Regions from separate parts of the Burkholderia arboris genome, predicted to be linked through region 1. Evidence: predicted binding sites of a transcription regulator. Region 1 holds the regulator's gene; the other holds the start of a gene.
The links. The regulator LexA, encoded in region 1, represses DNA repair genes until DNA is damaged. The targets are predictions, from matches to a motif close to ACTGTATNNNNATACAGT.
Positions count from the first base shown of each region.

Region 2: the regulator LexA is predicted to act here: its motif matches at 2,207-2,224, upstream of OHZ10_RS05285 (PA0069 family radical SAM protein).

Region 1 is NZ_CP109821.1:1,750,983-1,758,530, reverse strand. It holds gene cysW (sulfate ABC transporter permease subunit CysW) at 1-715, opposite strand, end outside; gene cysT (sulfate ABC transporter permease subunit CysT) at 712-1,605, opposite strand; gene OHZ10_RS08390 (sulfate ABC transporter substrate-binding protein) at 1,728-2,765, opposite strand; gene lexA (transcriptional repressor LexA) at 3,030-3,677, shown strand; gene OHZ10_RS08375 (hypothetical protein) at 3,704-4,039, shown strand; gene OHZ10_RS08370 (DUF2939 domain-containing protein) at 4,069-4,776, shown strand; gene OHZ10_RS08365 (universal stress protein) at 4,864-5,361, opposite strand; gene nodI (nodulation factor ABC transporter ATP-binding protein NodI) at 5,693-6,607, shown strand; gene OHZ10_RS08355 (ABC transporter permease) at 6,614-7,447, shown strand; gene OHZ10_RS08350 (hypothetical protein) at 7,484-7,548, opposite strand, start outside.
Region 2 is NZ_CP109821.1:1,110,711-1,118,258, forward strand. It holds partial or broken gene OHZ10_RS05270 (acyl-CoA dehydrogenase N-terminal domain-containing protein) at 1-37, shown strand, start outside; gene OHZ10_RS05275 (D-amino acid dehydrogenase) at 229-1,515, opposite strand; gene OHZ10_RS05280 (Lrp/AsnC ligand binding domain-containing protein) at 1,661-2,149, shown strand; gene OHZ10_RS05285 (PA0069 family radical SAM protein) at 2,252-3,418, shown strand; gene OHZ10_RS05290 (NINE protein) at 3,470-3,937, opposite strand; gene OHZ10_RS05295 (PQQ-dependent sugar dehydrogenase) at 4,047-5,186, opposite strand; gene rpsP (30S ribosomal protein S16) at 5,339-5,593, shown strand; gene rimM (ribosome maturation factor RimM) at 5,636-6,313, shown strand; gene trmD (tRNA (guanosine(37)-N1)-methyltransferase TrmD) at 6,315-7,109, shown strand; gene rplS (50S ribosomal protein L19) at 7,243-7,548, shown strand, end outside.

The DNA of each region.
Region 1 (7,548 bases):
CCGACACGACCGACACCGCGCCGAATTCACCCATCGCGCGCGCATTGCACAGGATCACGCCGTACAGCAGGCCCCACTTCACGTTCGGCAGCGTCACGCGGCGGAAGATCTGCCAGCCCGACGCACCGAGCACGCGCGCGGCTTCTTCCTCGTCGGTGCCTTGTGCCTGCATCAGCGGAATCAGTTCGCGCGCGACGAACGGGAACGTGACGAAGATCGTCGCGAGCACGATGCCCGGCACCGCAAAGATGATCTGCACGTCGTGATCCTGCAGCCACGGCCCGAGCCAGCCCTGTGCGCCGAACAGCAGCACGTACACGAGGCCCGAGATCACCGGCGACACCGAGAACGGCAGGTCGATCAGCGTCGTCAGCAGCGCCTTGCCGCGGAATTCGAACTTCGCGATCGCCCACGACGCGCACACGCCGAACACGAGATTCAGCGGCACCGCGATCACGGCGACGGTCAGCGTCAGCTTGATCGCCGACCACGCATCGGGATCGGCCAGCGATTCGAGATAGAAGCCGACGCCCTTGCGCAGCGCCTCGACGAACACCGCGGCGAGCGGCACGACGAGGAAGAACGCGAGGAACGCCAGCGCGATGCCGGTGAGCAGCCAGCGCACGACGCGCGACTCGCTGACGGGGTCGAGCCGTTTCGCGGCCCGCGCGGCCGGCGACGGGGTTTTCAGCACGACGGTGGCCTCCTGGCTCATTGCTGGCCTCCTGCCGCGACGGCGGTGACGGTGGCGGGCGCGGGGCCGCTGGCGCCCTTGCTCGTGCGGCGCTGCAGATACCACTGCAGCGTATTGATCAGCAGCAGCATCAGGAACGACACGACCAGCATCACGACCGCCAGCGCGGTCGCGCCCGCGTAGTCGTACTGCTCGAGCTTCGTGATGATCAGCAGCGACGTGATCTCGGATTTCATCGGCACGTTGCCGGCAATGAAGATCACCGAGCCGTATTCGCCGAGCGCACGCGCGAACGCGAGCGCGAAACCGGTGAGGAGCGCCGGCAGCACGGCCGGCAGCACGACGCGGCGGAACGTCAGCCAGCGCGACGCGCCGAGGCACGCGGCCGCTTCTTCCTGCTCGCGCTCGAAATCCTCGAGCACCGGCTGCACGGTACGCACGACGAACGGCAGCCCGATGAAGGTCAGCGCGACCAGCACGCCGGCCGGCGTGAACGCGATCTTGATGCCGAGCGGCGCGAGATACTGGCCGACCCAGCCATTGGTCGCGTAGACGGCCGCGAGCGAAATGCCGGCGACCGACGTCGGCAGCGCGAACGGCAGGTCGACGATCGCATCGACGAGGCGCTTGAACGGAAACGTGTAGCGCACGAGCACCCACGCGACGAGGAAGCCGAACACGGCGTTGATCAGCGCGCCGCCAAGTGCGGACGTGAACGTCAGCCGGTACGACGCGAGCACGCGCGGCGACGTGACGGCGGTGACGAACTGGTCCCACGACAGCGTCGCGGTCTTCAGGAACGTGGCGGCGAGCGGGATCAGCACCACGAGGCTCAAATAGGCCACCGTGATGCCGAGCGTCACGCCGAAACCGGGCAGCGCGCTCGGCTTGCGAAAGGTGTACGTCGTCATCGGATGCTCTTGCTGGGTCGATGCTGCTCATGGGTCCGACGCAAACGCCGGCGCAGTGAATCGCGCCGGCGGGCAATCGGGGATGCGGCGCGCTGTCGTGGCGCGCCGCTGTCGTTATGGCGTTACTGCGGCTTGTAGATCGAGTCGAACACGCCGCCGTCCGCGAAATGCGTCTTCTGCGCACTCGTCCAGCCGCCGAACGTGTCGTCGACCGTGTACAGCTTCAGCTTCGGGAACTGCTTCGTCAGTTCCGCCGGCACGTTCTTCGAACGCGGCCGGTAGTAGTTGCGCGCCGCGATTTCCTGGCCCTGCGGGCTGTACAGGAAGTTCAGGTACGCGTCGGCCAGCTTGCGCGTGCCCTTCTTGTCGACCACCTTGTCGACCACCGCGACGGGCGGCTCGGCCAGGATGCTCACCGACGGCACGACGATCTCGAACTTGTCGGTACCGAATTCCTTCACCGACAGGAATGCCTCGTTCTCCCATGCGATCAGCACGTCGCCGATCCCGCGCTGCACGAAGCTCGTCGTCGCGCCTCGCGCGCCCGAATCGAGCACGCCTGCGTTCTTGTAGAGCTTCGTGACGAATTCCTTGGCCGTCTGCTCGTTGCCGCCCGGCTTGTGCACCGCGTACGCCCATGCGGCCAGGTAGTTCCAGCGCGCGCCGCCCGACGTCTTCGGGTTCGGCGTGACGATCGAGATGCCCGGCTTGGTCAGGTCGTCCCAGTCCTTGATCCCCTTCGGGTTGCCCTTGCGCACCAGGAACACGATCGTCGACGTGTACGGCGACGCGTTGTCGGGCAGGCGCTTCTGCCAGTCCTTGTTGACGAGCCCCTTGTTCGCGAGCGCGTCGATGTCGTACGCGAGCGCCAGCGTGACGACGTCGGCCTGCAGGCCGTCGAGCACCGAACGCGCCTGCGCGCCCGACCCGCCGTGCGACTGCTTGAAGTTCACGGTCTCGCCCGTCTTCGCCTTCCACTCCTTGCCAAACGCCTGGTTGAAGTCCTGATACAGCTCGCGCGTCGGGTCGTACGACACGTTCAGGAACGTCGTATCGGCCTGGGCATGCGTCGCGACGCCCAGCGCCGCCGCCGCGCCCAGCGCGAGTGTTGCGATCAGGCGGCCCACTCCGCCCACCAGCCCCGTATTGCGCTTCGCCATCCTTGGTTCTCCAGTGTTGTCGGTGTTGCGATGTCGGGCCAGTCTAACGAACGGGTTACATGATTAAAAATAATCGTTCTTCATTTTTTAATACTCAAAAGTGCTAACGCAGACGGGATGGACGGTTGCGGCAGATAAACCGCCGTCCGGACGTCGCGAAATCACGCCGGAACCGGCGTGATCGCGTCGAACCTCACGTAACACTTGAAATTCGCGAAGTACTGTATAAAAATACAGCTCACTGTCTATCCATACAGTTGAGCCATGACCAAACTCACCGCCCGTCAGCAGCAAGTGTTCGACTTGATCCGTCGCGCGATCGAGCGCTCCGGATTCCCGCCCACCCGCGCCGAGATCGCGGCCGAACTGGGTTTCAGCTCGCCGAATGCGGCCGAGGAGCACCTGCGCGCGCTGGCGCGCAAAGGCGTGATCGAGCTGGCGGCCGGCGCGTCGCGCGGCATCCGCCTGCTCGGCATCGAAGATGCCCCGCACCAGTTCACGTTGCCGCACGCCGGCCTGATGCAGTTGTCGCTGCCGCTCGTCGGCCGCGTCGCAGCCGGTAGCCCGATCCTCGCGCAGGAGCACATCTCGCAGCACTACGCATGCGATCCCGCGTTGTTCACGAGCAAGCCCGACTACCTGCTGAAGGTGCGCGGCCTGTCGATGCGCGACGCCGGCATCCTCGATGGCGATCTCCTCGCCGTGCAGAAGCGCACGGAAGCGAAGGATGGCCAGATCATCGTCGCGCGTCTCGGTGACGACGTCACGGTCAAGCGCCTGATGCGCCGGCCGGGCGGTCTCGAGCTGATCGCGGAGAACCCGGATTACGAAAACATCTTCGTCAAGGCCGGCAGCGCCGAATTCGCGCTGGAAGGCATCGCCGTCGGGCTGATCCGCTCGGGCGAACTCTGACATTCCGTCTCGCTGAGGAGAACATCATGGAACGCCTTGCCCGTCTGCTGCCTTTCCGTCAATTCGGCCGCCTGCGTCATCTGCGCGGCCGCACGCCCTGCGCACCGCTGTCCGCGGCCGCGCCCGTGCAAGAAGAAGTCGCAGTCGAACGGCAGGCGTCCCTGCTGCCGTCAGCGCTCCCCGCGTTCGCCCGGGTATCGCTGAACGCCGGCCTGAATCACGCGGAACCCGCGCGTCGCGCACCGGTGCGCGTCTATCACGGCCGGTCGCGCCTGATCATGGTCGGCACGATCGATGCCGTGTGCCGGATGATCGATCGCTGCATCGCGGAGGAACGATCGGCTACGCCGGGCGGTCTCTGATTGCGGAACATCCCCGCACCGGAGGCAACGTGACTGGATCGCCGAGCCGCGCATGGCGACTCAAGCCCCTGCTGATCGTCGCGCTGATCGTCGTCGTCATTGCGGCGATCGGCTATGCGTACGCGTCGCCGTACGTCGCGCTCGGTCGCCTGAAATCGGCGATCGATGCGCGAGATGCGCAGGCGATCAGCGAGTATGTCGATTTTCCGTCGCTACGCATCAGCCTCAAACAGCAGGTCACGGAAGAGTTGATGCGCCGGATCGACGCTGTGAAGAAGAACAACCCGTTTGCGGTGATCGGCGCGCTGATCGGGTCCGCGTTGATCGGCCCGCTGGTCGATGCGTACGCGACCCCGGAGGGCGTGGCCGCGCTGATGAGCGGATTGCCGCCGCGCGGCAATCCGGGCGAGCGCCCGCCTGATTTGTCGAATCTGCCGCAAGGCAATACACCGGGCGGCGCACCAGCCGCAACGCCGGCCAATCCGGCGCCGGCAAGTGCCGCCGCTGCGAGCAGTAACGCATCCGCTGCGACCGCGTCGTCAGCGGTGCCCGCGCCTGCCACGCCGGCGAGCCCGAGCGAGGCGACGCATCCGCAGCAAACCAGCGCGGGCTACCGGAATATCGATGAATTCGTCGTGACGTATCAGCGCAGCGCCGACGGCACGCGCTATGCGGCGGTATTCCACCGCTTCGGGCTGTTTTCGTGGAAATTGTCCGCGATCGACCTGCACGCATAACAGGCCGCGCTCGACGCCCGCACCGCTGAAGCGGTGCGGCGCCTGACCAGCACGCATTGCCGACCAGGCAACCATCGCGTCTTTAGATCATTTGCCGTTCGCCGTGGCCGCTTCACGCTCGCGCGCGATTTCGGCTTTCTGCTCTTCCGCCGACGAGCACGCCACCAGAATGCTGCAGTTCACGCGGTCGAGCAGTTGCGTATTGCCCGAGCCCATCCACCATCGCGACAGTCCGCTGCGGCACCGGTGGCCGACAACGACGAGGTCGACCTTCAGTTCCGACGCAAGATTCGCGATTTCGTCGATCGGATAACCGAACGCGAAATGGCCTTCGGCCTGCACGCCACGCTCGCGCAGCCAGTTCACCCCTTCCTCGAGGATTTCGCGCGCGGTTTCCTCGAAGCGGCCGCATGCGACATCGGTCAGCAAACCTGCACTTTGCGCAATGCTCGAACGCATGTCGACGACCGACAGCAAGTGCGTTTCGGCCTTCAGGTCCATTGCGAGATTAGCGCCGCAGCGCAGTGCCTTGCGCCCTTCGAGCGTGCCGTCGTAACACAGCAAAATCTTGTTGTAGCTAGCCATGAAACCTCCCTATCGCGACAACGAGCCTACGCATTCATCATGGTGCGCCGCAATTCAGGACGCAAGGGATGGAAAACGCTGATTCGCCCCGCGCGGCGCGTGCGCGATGATGCAGTGCACGATCGGTGCGCGCATGCATCGCACCGTGCAGGCATGCCCTGAAGAGACGCAGCCGATGCACTAGAATGGCTCGTCCGTACTCCAGCGGGTCATATCGCGCCGGCGTCGTTCGCTTCGGTCATGCCCATGTGACACGCATTCGTCCGATCCGTTCGCCAACCGGCCAGCCGGCGGGCAGCGGAACGCACCCGCTCACAACGACAACATGCCCATGTCCGTCGCACCGATCGATTTCCGCAACGTCGAAAAGCGCTATGGCGACAAGCTCGTCGTCAACGGTCTGTCCTTCAACGTCCAGGCCGGCGAATGCTACGGCCTGCTCGGACCGAACGGCGCCGGCAAGACCACCACCCTGAAAATGCTGCTCGGCCTCACGCACCCCGATGCCGGCACCATCTCCCTATGCGGCGAACCGGTTCCATCGCGCGCGCGGCATGCACGCCAGCGCGTCGGCGTCGTCCCGCAGTTCGACAATCTCGATCCCGACTTCACCGTGCGCGAGAACCTGCTCGTGTTCAGCCGCTACTTCGGGATGTCGGCGCAGGCCGCACGCGCACTCGTGCAGCCGCTGCTCGAATTCGCGAAGCTCGAAAACAAGGCCGATGCGAAGGTCGGCGAGTTGTCGGGCGGCATGAAACGCCGCCTCACGCTCGCCCGCGCGCTCGTCAACGATCCCGACGTGCTGGTGCTGGACGAGCCGACGACGGGCCTCGATCCGCAGGCGCGGCATCTGATGTGGGAGCGGCTGCGTTCGCTGCTCGCGCGCGGCAAGACGATCCTGATCACCACGCACTTCATGGAAGAAGCCGAACGACTGTGCGATCGCCTGTGCGTGATCGAGGAAGGCCGCAAGATCGCCGAAGGTGCGCCGCACGCGCTGATCGAATCGGAGATCGGCTGCGACGTGATCGAGATCTACGGGCCCGATCCGGCCACGCTGCGCGACGAGTTGTCGGCATTCGCGAAGCACACCGAGATCAGCGGCGAGACGCTGTTCTGCTATGTGACGGACCCCGAACCGCTCAGCGCGCGACTCAAGGGTCGTACTGGGTTGCGCTATCTGCATCGCCCGGCCAATCTGGAGGATGTGTTCCTGCGGCTCACGGGCCGCGAAATGCAGGACTGATCGATCATGGACGTGCGCAACTATTCCGCCGCCACACCGTCCGCGCCGCCGCGCGCGTCACGCTTCGCGATCGCGATGCCCGCGAACGCAATCAACTGGATCGCCGTCTGGCGGCGCAACTATCTCGTCTGGCGCAAGCTCGCGCTTGCGTCGATGTTCGGCAATCTTGCTGATCCGATGATCTATCTGTTCGGGCTGGGCTTCGGGCTCGGGCTGATGCTCGGCCAGGTCGACGGCGTGTCGTATATCGCGTTCCTCGCGGCCGGCACGGTCGGGTCGAGCGTGATGATGTCCGCGAGCTTCGAGTCGATGTATTCGGGTTTCTCGCGGATGCACGTGCAGCGCACATGGGAAGCGATCATGCATACGCCGCTCGCGCTCGGCGACATCGTGCTCGGCGAGATCGTCTGGGGCGCCAGCAAGGCGATGCTGTCGGGGGTCGCGATCATGCTGGTCGCGGGTGCGCTCGGCTATGCGCAGTTTCCGTCGATGCTCGTGGCGCTGCCCGTGATCGCGCTCGCGGGCCTCGCGTTCGCCAGCATCGCGATGATCGTCACGGCGCTTGCGCCGTCCTACGATTTCTTCATGTTTTATCAGACGCTCGTGCTGACGCCGATGCTGCTGTTGTCGGGCGTGTTCTTCCCGATCACGCAGCTGCCGCCGGTCGCGCAGCACGCGGCGCAAGCGCTGCCGCTTGCGAACGCGGTCGAGTTGATCCGGCCCGCGATGCTCGGCCGGCCGGCGACCGACATCGCGCTGCACGTCGCGGTGCTCGCCGGCTACGCGGTCGGCGGATTCCTGCTGTCCGCGTGGCTGTTCCGGCGGCGGATGATGCGCTGACGGCCGGCGCACCGGGCGCCGGCTCCTGCGACGACGTTACTCGTCGTCGTCGCTCCACGGGATCTCGACGTCGGTCAGGAACGCGACGGTCGCGAGCGGGC
Region 2 (7,548 bases), 640 kb from region 1:
CTACGACACGGCGCAGGCCGTGCTCGGCGAGTCCGCGTAGGTCTGCGGCGAGGTGCCGGCTCGCTCGGGACGTCGATCGTCAATGCGAAGGGCAACGCGAGCGGGCTCGCGTTGACGGACGCCCCGTTCTGACCGCGCGCAACGCTCTCGACGCAATGAAAAAGGCGCCCCGAGGGGCGCCTTTCTTTTTGTCGCCGACCGGCCCGCGTGGCGGCAGGCCGTCGCGGCTCAGGCGTAGGCGGGGCGCGTCTGGCCGGCCACGTCCTTCAGGTAGCGATGCACCGACAGGTCGTCGGCCTGGATCGCAGGCATCTTGCCCGAGATCAGGTCGGCGAGCAGCTGGCCCGAGCCGCACGACATCGTCCAGCCGAGCGTGCCGTGGCCGGTGTTCAGGAACAGGTTCGACACCGGCGTGCGGCCGACGATCGGCGTGCCGTCCGGCGTCATCGGGCGCAGGCCCGTCCAGAACGTCGCCTTCGACGTGTCGCCACCGCCCGGGAACAGGTCGTTCACGCACATTTCGAGCGTTTCGCGGCGTGCGGCGCGCAGCTTCTTGTCGAAGCCGACGATTTCCGCCATGCCACCGACGCGGATGCGCTGGTCGAAACGCGTGATCGCGATCTTGTAGGTCTCGTCGAGCACGGTCGACACGGGCGCCGCCGCTTCGTTGACGATCGGCGCGGTGATCGAATAGCCCTTCAGCGGATAGACGGGGATCTTCATCAGGTTCGAGATGAAGTTCGTCGAGTACGAGCCGAGCGCGACGACGTACGCGTCCGCGCGCACCGTCTCGCTGCCGCACTGCACGCCGGCGATCCTGCCGCCCGCGATCGCGAGCGCATCGATCGGCGTGTTGTAGCGGAACTTGACGCCGAGCGATTCGGCGAGCGCTGCGAGGCGCGTCGTGAACAGCTGGCAATCGCCCGTTTCGTCGCCCGGCAGGCGCAGGCCGCCCGTCAGCTTGTGCGAGACGGCCGCGAGTGCCGGTTCGGCGTGCTTCAGTTCGGCCGGCGACAGCAGTTCGAACGGCACGTTCGCTTCCTGCAGCACGGCGATGTCCTTCGCCGCGCCGTCGAGTTGCTGCTGCGTGCGGAACAGTTGCAGCGTGCCGCCCGTGCGGCCTTCGTACTCGATGCCGGTATCGGCGCGCAGCGCCTGCAGGCAGTCGCGGCTGTATTCGGCGAGGCGGACCATGCGGCCCTTGTTGACCGCATAGCGCTCGGCCGTGCAGTTGCGCAGCATCTGGTACATCCACTGGAGCTGGAAACGCGTGCCGTCGAGGCGGATCGCGAGCGGCGCATGCTTTTCGAACATCCACTTGACGGCCTTCAGCGGCACGCCAGGCGCGGCCCACGGCGCGGCATAGCCGGGCGAGATCTGGCCTGCGTTCGCGAAGCTCGTCTCGAGCGCCGGGCCGGCTTCCCGGTCGATCACGGTGACTTCATGACCGGCGCGCGCGAGGTAATACGCGCTTGCCACGCCCACCACACCACTGCCCAGAATGACGACTCGCATAGCTGCTCCAGATGGAAGGGACCAGGTCGAGGCCGGGCGCATGTGCGGCTCCGTGTAACCTCTAGCTGATCTAGTTTTTTGCGCTATGGTATTGTCGAATGTGCAGGTTTTGTTATCGTATTTTTCAGGTTTTCAGCATAAAAAAATGAGAACGCAACGTCAGCCAGTACGCTCGCTCGACAAGCTCGACCGGCGCATCCTGAAACTGCTCCAGGACGACGGCCGGATGGCGATGAAAGACCTCGCGGAACAGGTCGGACTGACCGTCACGCCGTGCATCGAGCGTGTGCGGCGCATGGAGCGCGACGGCGTGATCACCGGCTATCACGCGCGGGTCGACCCGGGCCAGCTGGGCGCCGCGCTGCTGGTGTTCGTCGAGATCACGCTCGGCCACAAGGGCGGCAACATGTTCGAGCAATTCCGCCGGGAAGTGATGAAGATCGACGAGGTGCTCGAGTGCCATCTCGTGTCCGGCGACTTCGACTACCTGATCAAGGCGCGGATCGGCGAGATGGCCGACTACCGGAAGCTGCTCGGCGACATCCTGTTGCAGCTGCCCGGTGCGGTGCAGTCGAAGAGCTATGTCGTGATGGAAGAAATCAAGGAGACGCTGACGATTGCCGTCGGCGAGTGACGTGCCGGCGGCCTGTTGTCGGGCCCCTTATCCCGCCCTTGGCATGCCGCACCCAATACTGTATAAATGTACAGTATTGGGTGCGGGCGAAGGGGTGGGCACATGGACGATCGGTCCGACAATGAATTTCCGATAGCGCCGCCGGTGCCCCGCAAGGGGCGCGGCGCGGTCGACAACCTGCAGGGGCGGTATGAAATCGCGCAGCGCGAAGCGGTCGACGACGGCTGGGCGCACGAGTCCGGCGACGACGATTTCGCCGCGCCGCTGCGCACGCAGGTATTCGAGGAGCGGGCGAAGAGCATCCTGACGCACAACCAGTCGCCCGATATCCCGTTCAGCGTGTCGCTCAATCCGTATCGCGGCTGCGAACACGGTTGTATCTACTGCTTCGCGCGGCCGACACACAGCTATCTCGGCCTGTCGCCGGGGCTCGATTTCGAAAGCCGCATCTACGCGAAGGTCAATGCGGCCGAACTGCTCGAGCGCGAGATTTCGCGCAAGCGCTACGTGCCGGAACCGATCGCGCTCGGCGTCAATACCGACGCTTACCAGCCGGTCGAACGCGACCTGCGCATCACGCGCAGCGTGATCCAGGTAATGCACGATCGCGGGCTGCCGTTCGCGGCGATCACGAAATCGTCGCTGATCGAGCGCGATCTCGACCTGCTCGCACCGATGGCCGAGCGCGGGCAGGTGATGGCGGCGGTCACGATCACGACGCTCGATGCGGATCTCGCGCGGACGCTCGAGCCGCGTGCGGCCACGCCGGCACGACGGCTGCGCACGATCCGCGCGCTGCGCGACGCGGGCGTGCCGGTCGGCGTGAGCATTGCGCCGGTGATTCCGTTCGTGACCGAACCCGACATGGAGCGCGTGCTCGAGGCCTGCGCGGAAGCCGGCGCGACGTACGCGAGCTACATCATCCTGCGGTTGCCGTGGGAGGTCGCGCCGCTGTTCAAGAGCTGGCTCGCCGCGCATTTTCCCGATCGTGCGGAGCGCGTGATGAACCGCGTGCGCGACATGCGCGGCGGCAAGGATTACGACTCGGATTTCTCGAAACGGATGAAGGGCGAGGGGGTCTGGGCCGACCTGTTGCGCCAGCGCTTCCGCCAGACCGTCAAGCGGCTGGGGCTGAACGAGCGCACGAACGGCATTCTCGATCTGTCGCAGTTTCGCGGTGCGCCGGCCGCTGTCGCGCCGGCGCCGCGTGTTGCCGTGCGTTCGGCCGGCGCGCAGCCGCGCGACGACATGCAGTTGAATCTGTTCTGACACGCGAGCGAAGCCGTCGCGTGTCGACCGCGGATGCCGCCTGCGTTGTGCTTACTGCGAAAGCTGCTTCGCCGCTTCGACCTGCGATTCGAAGTACGTCTGGAACGACAGCGCGAGGGCGGTCATCAACAGGAATGCGCCGATCAGCAGCGAGAAGATCACGACGAAGATCACGGTCCAGCCCGACTTGCTGTGCTTGCCGGTGTCCGCGTTGAACTGCGCATCCCATTTCTCGTCGGGGCGCAGCCCGTAGACGAGTGCGGCGAGGAACGCCGCCAGCAGCGAGATCGCTCCGGGTACCGCGAGCCACCAGCCGAGGCCGGCGCTGCGTTGGGTCGCCGCGAGCAGGAGGAAGCCCGGAATGCCGACGATCGTCGCGAGCAGGTGTGCCCAGCCGTACACGTCGCGGAAGCCATACAGATAGAAGCGGTGCGCGCCGAGCGATCCGAGCAGGAATGCGAGGGCGGCGGTGAGCGTCTTGGAGCGGAAGCGGCGGGACGGTGCGGTGCTGCTGGACATGGATGGCGGCGTATTGTCGTTGGCATGGGCGGCCGGCGGGCCGGCGCGGGCGCGCGGCCCGGCACGCATTCTACGATGCCCGGTCGGACCCGGTCACCCCTTGCCTGCGTCAAGGTGCCGCATAGGTCACGCGGTAGATCGCGCCCGCGTAATCGTCGCTGACGAGCAGCGAGCCGTCCGGCAGCGGCAGCACGTCGGCGGGGCGGCCCCATACCGTGCCGTCGGGCCGCAGCCAGCCGGTGACGAATGGCGTCTGGCGCGCCTGGCTGCCGTCCGCCGATACGACCACGCGCATCACGCGGTAACCGACCTTCGTGCTGCGGTTCCACGAGCCGTGTTCGGCAATGAACACGTTATTGCGATACGACGCCGGAAACATCGGCCCGGTATAGAAGCGCATGCCGAGCGCGGCAACGTGCGCACCGAGTTTCAAGACGGGCGGCACATAGCGGCGGCAGACGTCGGCGCTGCCGAATTCGGGGTCGGGCGTATCTCCGCCATGGCAATATGGAAAGCCGAAATCGAGGCCGGCGCGCGGCGCACGGTTCAGCTTGTCGTCGGGTACGTCGTCGCCCATCATGTCGCGCCCGTTGTCGGTGAACCACAGCTCGCCCGAGTCGGGATGCCACGCGAAGCCGACCGTATTGCGCACGCCGCGGGCGACCACCTCGCTGCCGCTGCCGTCGGCCTTCATCCGCGCGATGATTGCGTAGCGGCTGCGATCGGCGAGGCAGACGTTGCACGGCGCACCGGTCGGCACGTAAAGCTTGCCGTCGGGGCCGAACGCGATGAATTTCCAGCCGTGATGGTGTTCGGTCGGCAGCGCGTCGGTCACGACGACCGGGGCGGGCGGTTTGGCGAGCCGGTCGTCGATATGATCGAGGCGCAGGATGCGCGACACGGCGGATATATAGAGGGCGCCATCGCGGTAGGCAACGCCGACCGGCATGTCGAGCCCGGAAGCGATCACGTAACGCGCACTGATCCGGCCCTCTTGCATCACGAATGCATGGACGCGTCCTTCCCGCGTGCCGACATACAGGATGCCGCGCGGCGACCACGCCATTTCGCGCGCGGCCGGTACCGCGTCGGTAAGGACTTCGACGTGGAAGCCGGGCGGTACGACGAGTTCGCTCACCGGCAACGGCGCGGCAAACACCGGTGCGGACGCGAGGCAGGCAAGGCCGGCGAGCAGCGCCGTGAGACGGGGCTGCGCGCGGCGCGTCGAGGCGGCGCGAAGGGACGGCATGACGGTGGGAAACGTCCAGGACACGACGATTGTATGCCCGCCCGACAGGCCGACCGCGGATTTTTTGCGCGTAAGTGTTTGTTGTACCTCTGGTTTCCGGCTATAATCGCGTGTTTCAGTAGTTTCGAACCCGGTTTTCCGAAGGACATCATATGGTTATCATCCGTCTGGCTCGTGGCGGCTCGAAGAAGCGCCCGTTCTACAACATCGTTGCTACCGATTCGCGTAACCGTCGTGACGGCCGCTTCATCGAGCGCGTCGGCTTCTACAACCCGGTCGCCACGAAGGGCGAATCGCTGCGTATCGCTCAGGATCGCCTGACGTACTGGCAAGGCGTTGGCGCGCAACTGTCGCCGACCGTCCAGCGTCTCGTGAAGGAAGCGCAAAAGGCGCAACCGGCTGCCTAACATGGCACGGTGTGCCGGTCGTGCCGGCTGTGAGGTGCATTGATGGCGGGTCACGATTCCGGTAATGCAAGGCGCGGGCGTGCGTCATTCGGCGCATTCGTCCGCAAGCCGGTCGAGCGCGACGCTGTCGCGAACGCCGGTGAGGCTGCCGAGCAAGGTAGTCTCGATACGACGCAAGCTTGGCCCGACGATGCCGTCGAGGTCGGGGCGGTCGTCGACGCCTACGGCCTGAAGGGCTGGGTCAAGGTGGCGACGCATGCCGATGCCGGTCGCGGCGGCGATGCGCTGCTCAACGCGCGTCGCTGGTGGCTGGAGCGCGGTGCGGAGCGGCTTTCCGTCCGCATCATGCAGTCGAAGACGCACAGCGACACTGTCGTTGCGCAACCCGCGGGCGTCAGCGACCGCGATGCTGCGCTTGCCATGCGCGGCTTTCGCGTGTTCGTGCGCCGGGAGGATTTCCCGGCACTGGCCGCGGACGAATTCTATTGGGTCGACCTGATCGGTCTCGAAGTCGTCAACGAGCAATCGGTGGCGCTCGGGAAGGTGAGCGGGATGATCGACAACGGCGTGCATTCGATCATGCGTGTCGAGTATCCGGCGACCGGCAAAGACGGTCAGCCGACCATCGACGAGCGGTTGATTCCGTTTGTCGGCGTATACGTCAAAACGGTGGATCAGGCGGCGCGTCGTATCGTCGTCGACTGGGAAGCCGATTACTGAAATGAACCAGGTTACCGAGAGCGCGGTGCAGTTCGACGTCGTCACGCTCTTTCCCGAGATGTTTCGCGCGCTGACCGACTGGGGAATCACCAGCCGGGCCGTCAAGCAAGGGCGCTTCGGGCTGCGCACCTGGAACCCGCGTGATTTCACGACGGACAACTACCGCACGGTCGACGATCGTCCGTACGGCGGCGGTCCGGGCATGGTGATGCTGGCCAGGCCGCTCGAAGCTGCGATCGATGCCGCGAAAGCGGCGCAGGCGGAGCAGGGCATCGCGAGCACGCGCGTCGTGATGATGTCGCCGCAGGGCGCGCCGCTCACGCACGATCGTGCGGTGCGGATGGCGCAGGAGCCAGGTGTCGTCGTGCTGTGCGGCCGCTATGAAGCGATCGACCAGCGTCTGCTCGACCGGTGCGTCGACGAGGAAATCAGCCTCGGCGATTTCGTGCTGTCGGGCGGCGAACTGCCGGCGATGGCGATGATGGATGCGGTCGTGCGGCTGCTGCCCGGCGTGCTGAACGATTCGCTGTCGGCCGTGCAGGACAGTTTCGCCGATGGCCTGCTCGATTGTCCGCACTACACGCGCCCCGAGGAGTATGACGGCGTGCGCGTGCCGGACGTGCTGCTCGGCGGGCATCATGCCGAGATCGAGCGGTGGCGGCGGCAGGAAGCATTGAGGAATACGTTGCGGAAGCGGCCGGACCTGATCGTCCGGGCGCGCCGCGAGAAGTTGCTGAGCCGGGCCGACGAGGCGTGGCTTGCGAACCTCGCACGCGAAGCGAAGAACGCCTCCTGAGGCGGCTGCGCGAGCGGGAATTGGCGGTGTCGTGCATGCGTGCGCGGCGCCTGATGTGAATCCATCCTCTATCGGGGCCAGGCCTGGAAGCAGGCGGGTGCCAACGCCGACAAGATGGCATAAGGAGTCAGTAATGAATCTGATCGCAAAACTTGAGCAGGAAGAAATCGAGCGCGCGCTCGCCGGCAAGACGATCCCCGATTTCGCCCCGGGCGACACGGTGATCGTGAACGTGAACGTGGTTGAAGGTACCCGCAAGCGCGTTCAGGCTTACGAAGGCGTCGTGATCGCGATTCGCAGCCGTGGTCTGAACTCGAACTTCATCGTCCGCAAGATCTCGTCGGGCGAAGGCGTCGAGCGTACGTTCCAGACGTACTCGCCGCTGCTGGCAAGCATCGTCGTGAAGCGTCGCGGCGATGTGCGTCGTGCGAAGCTGTAC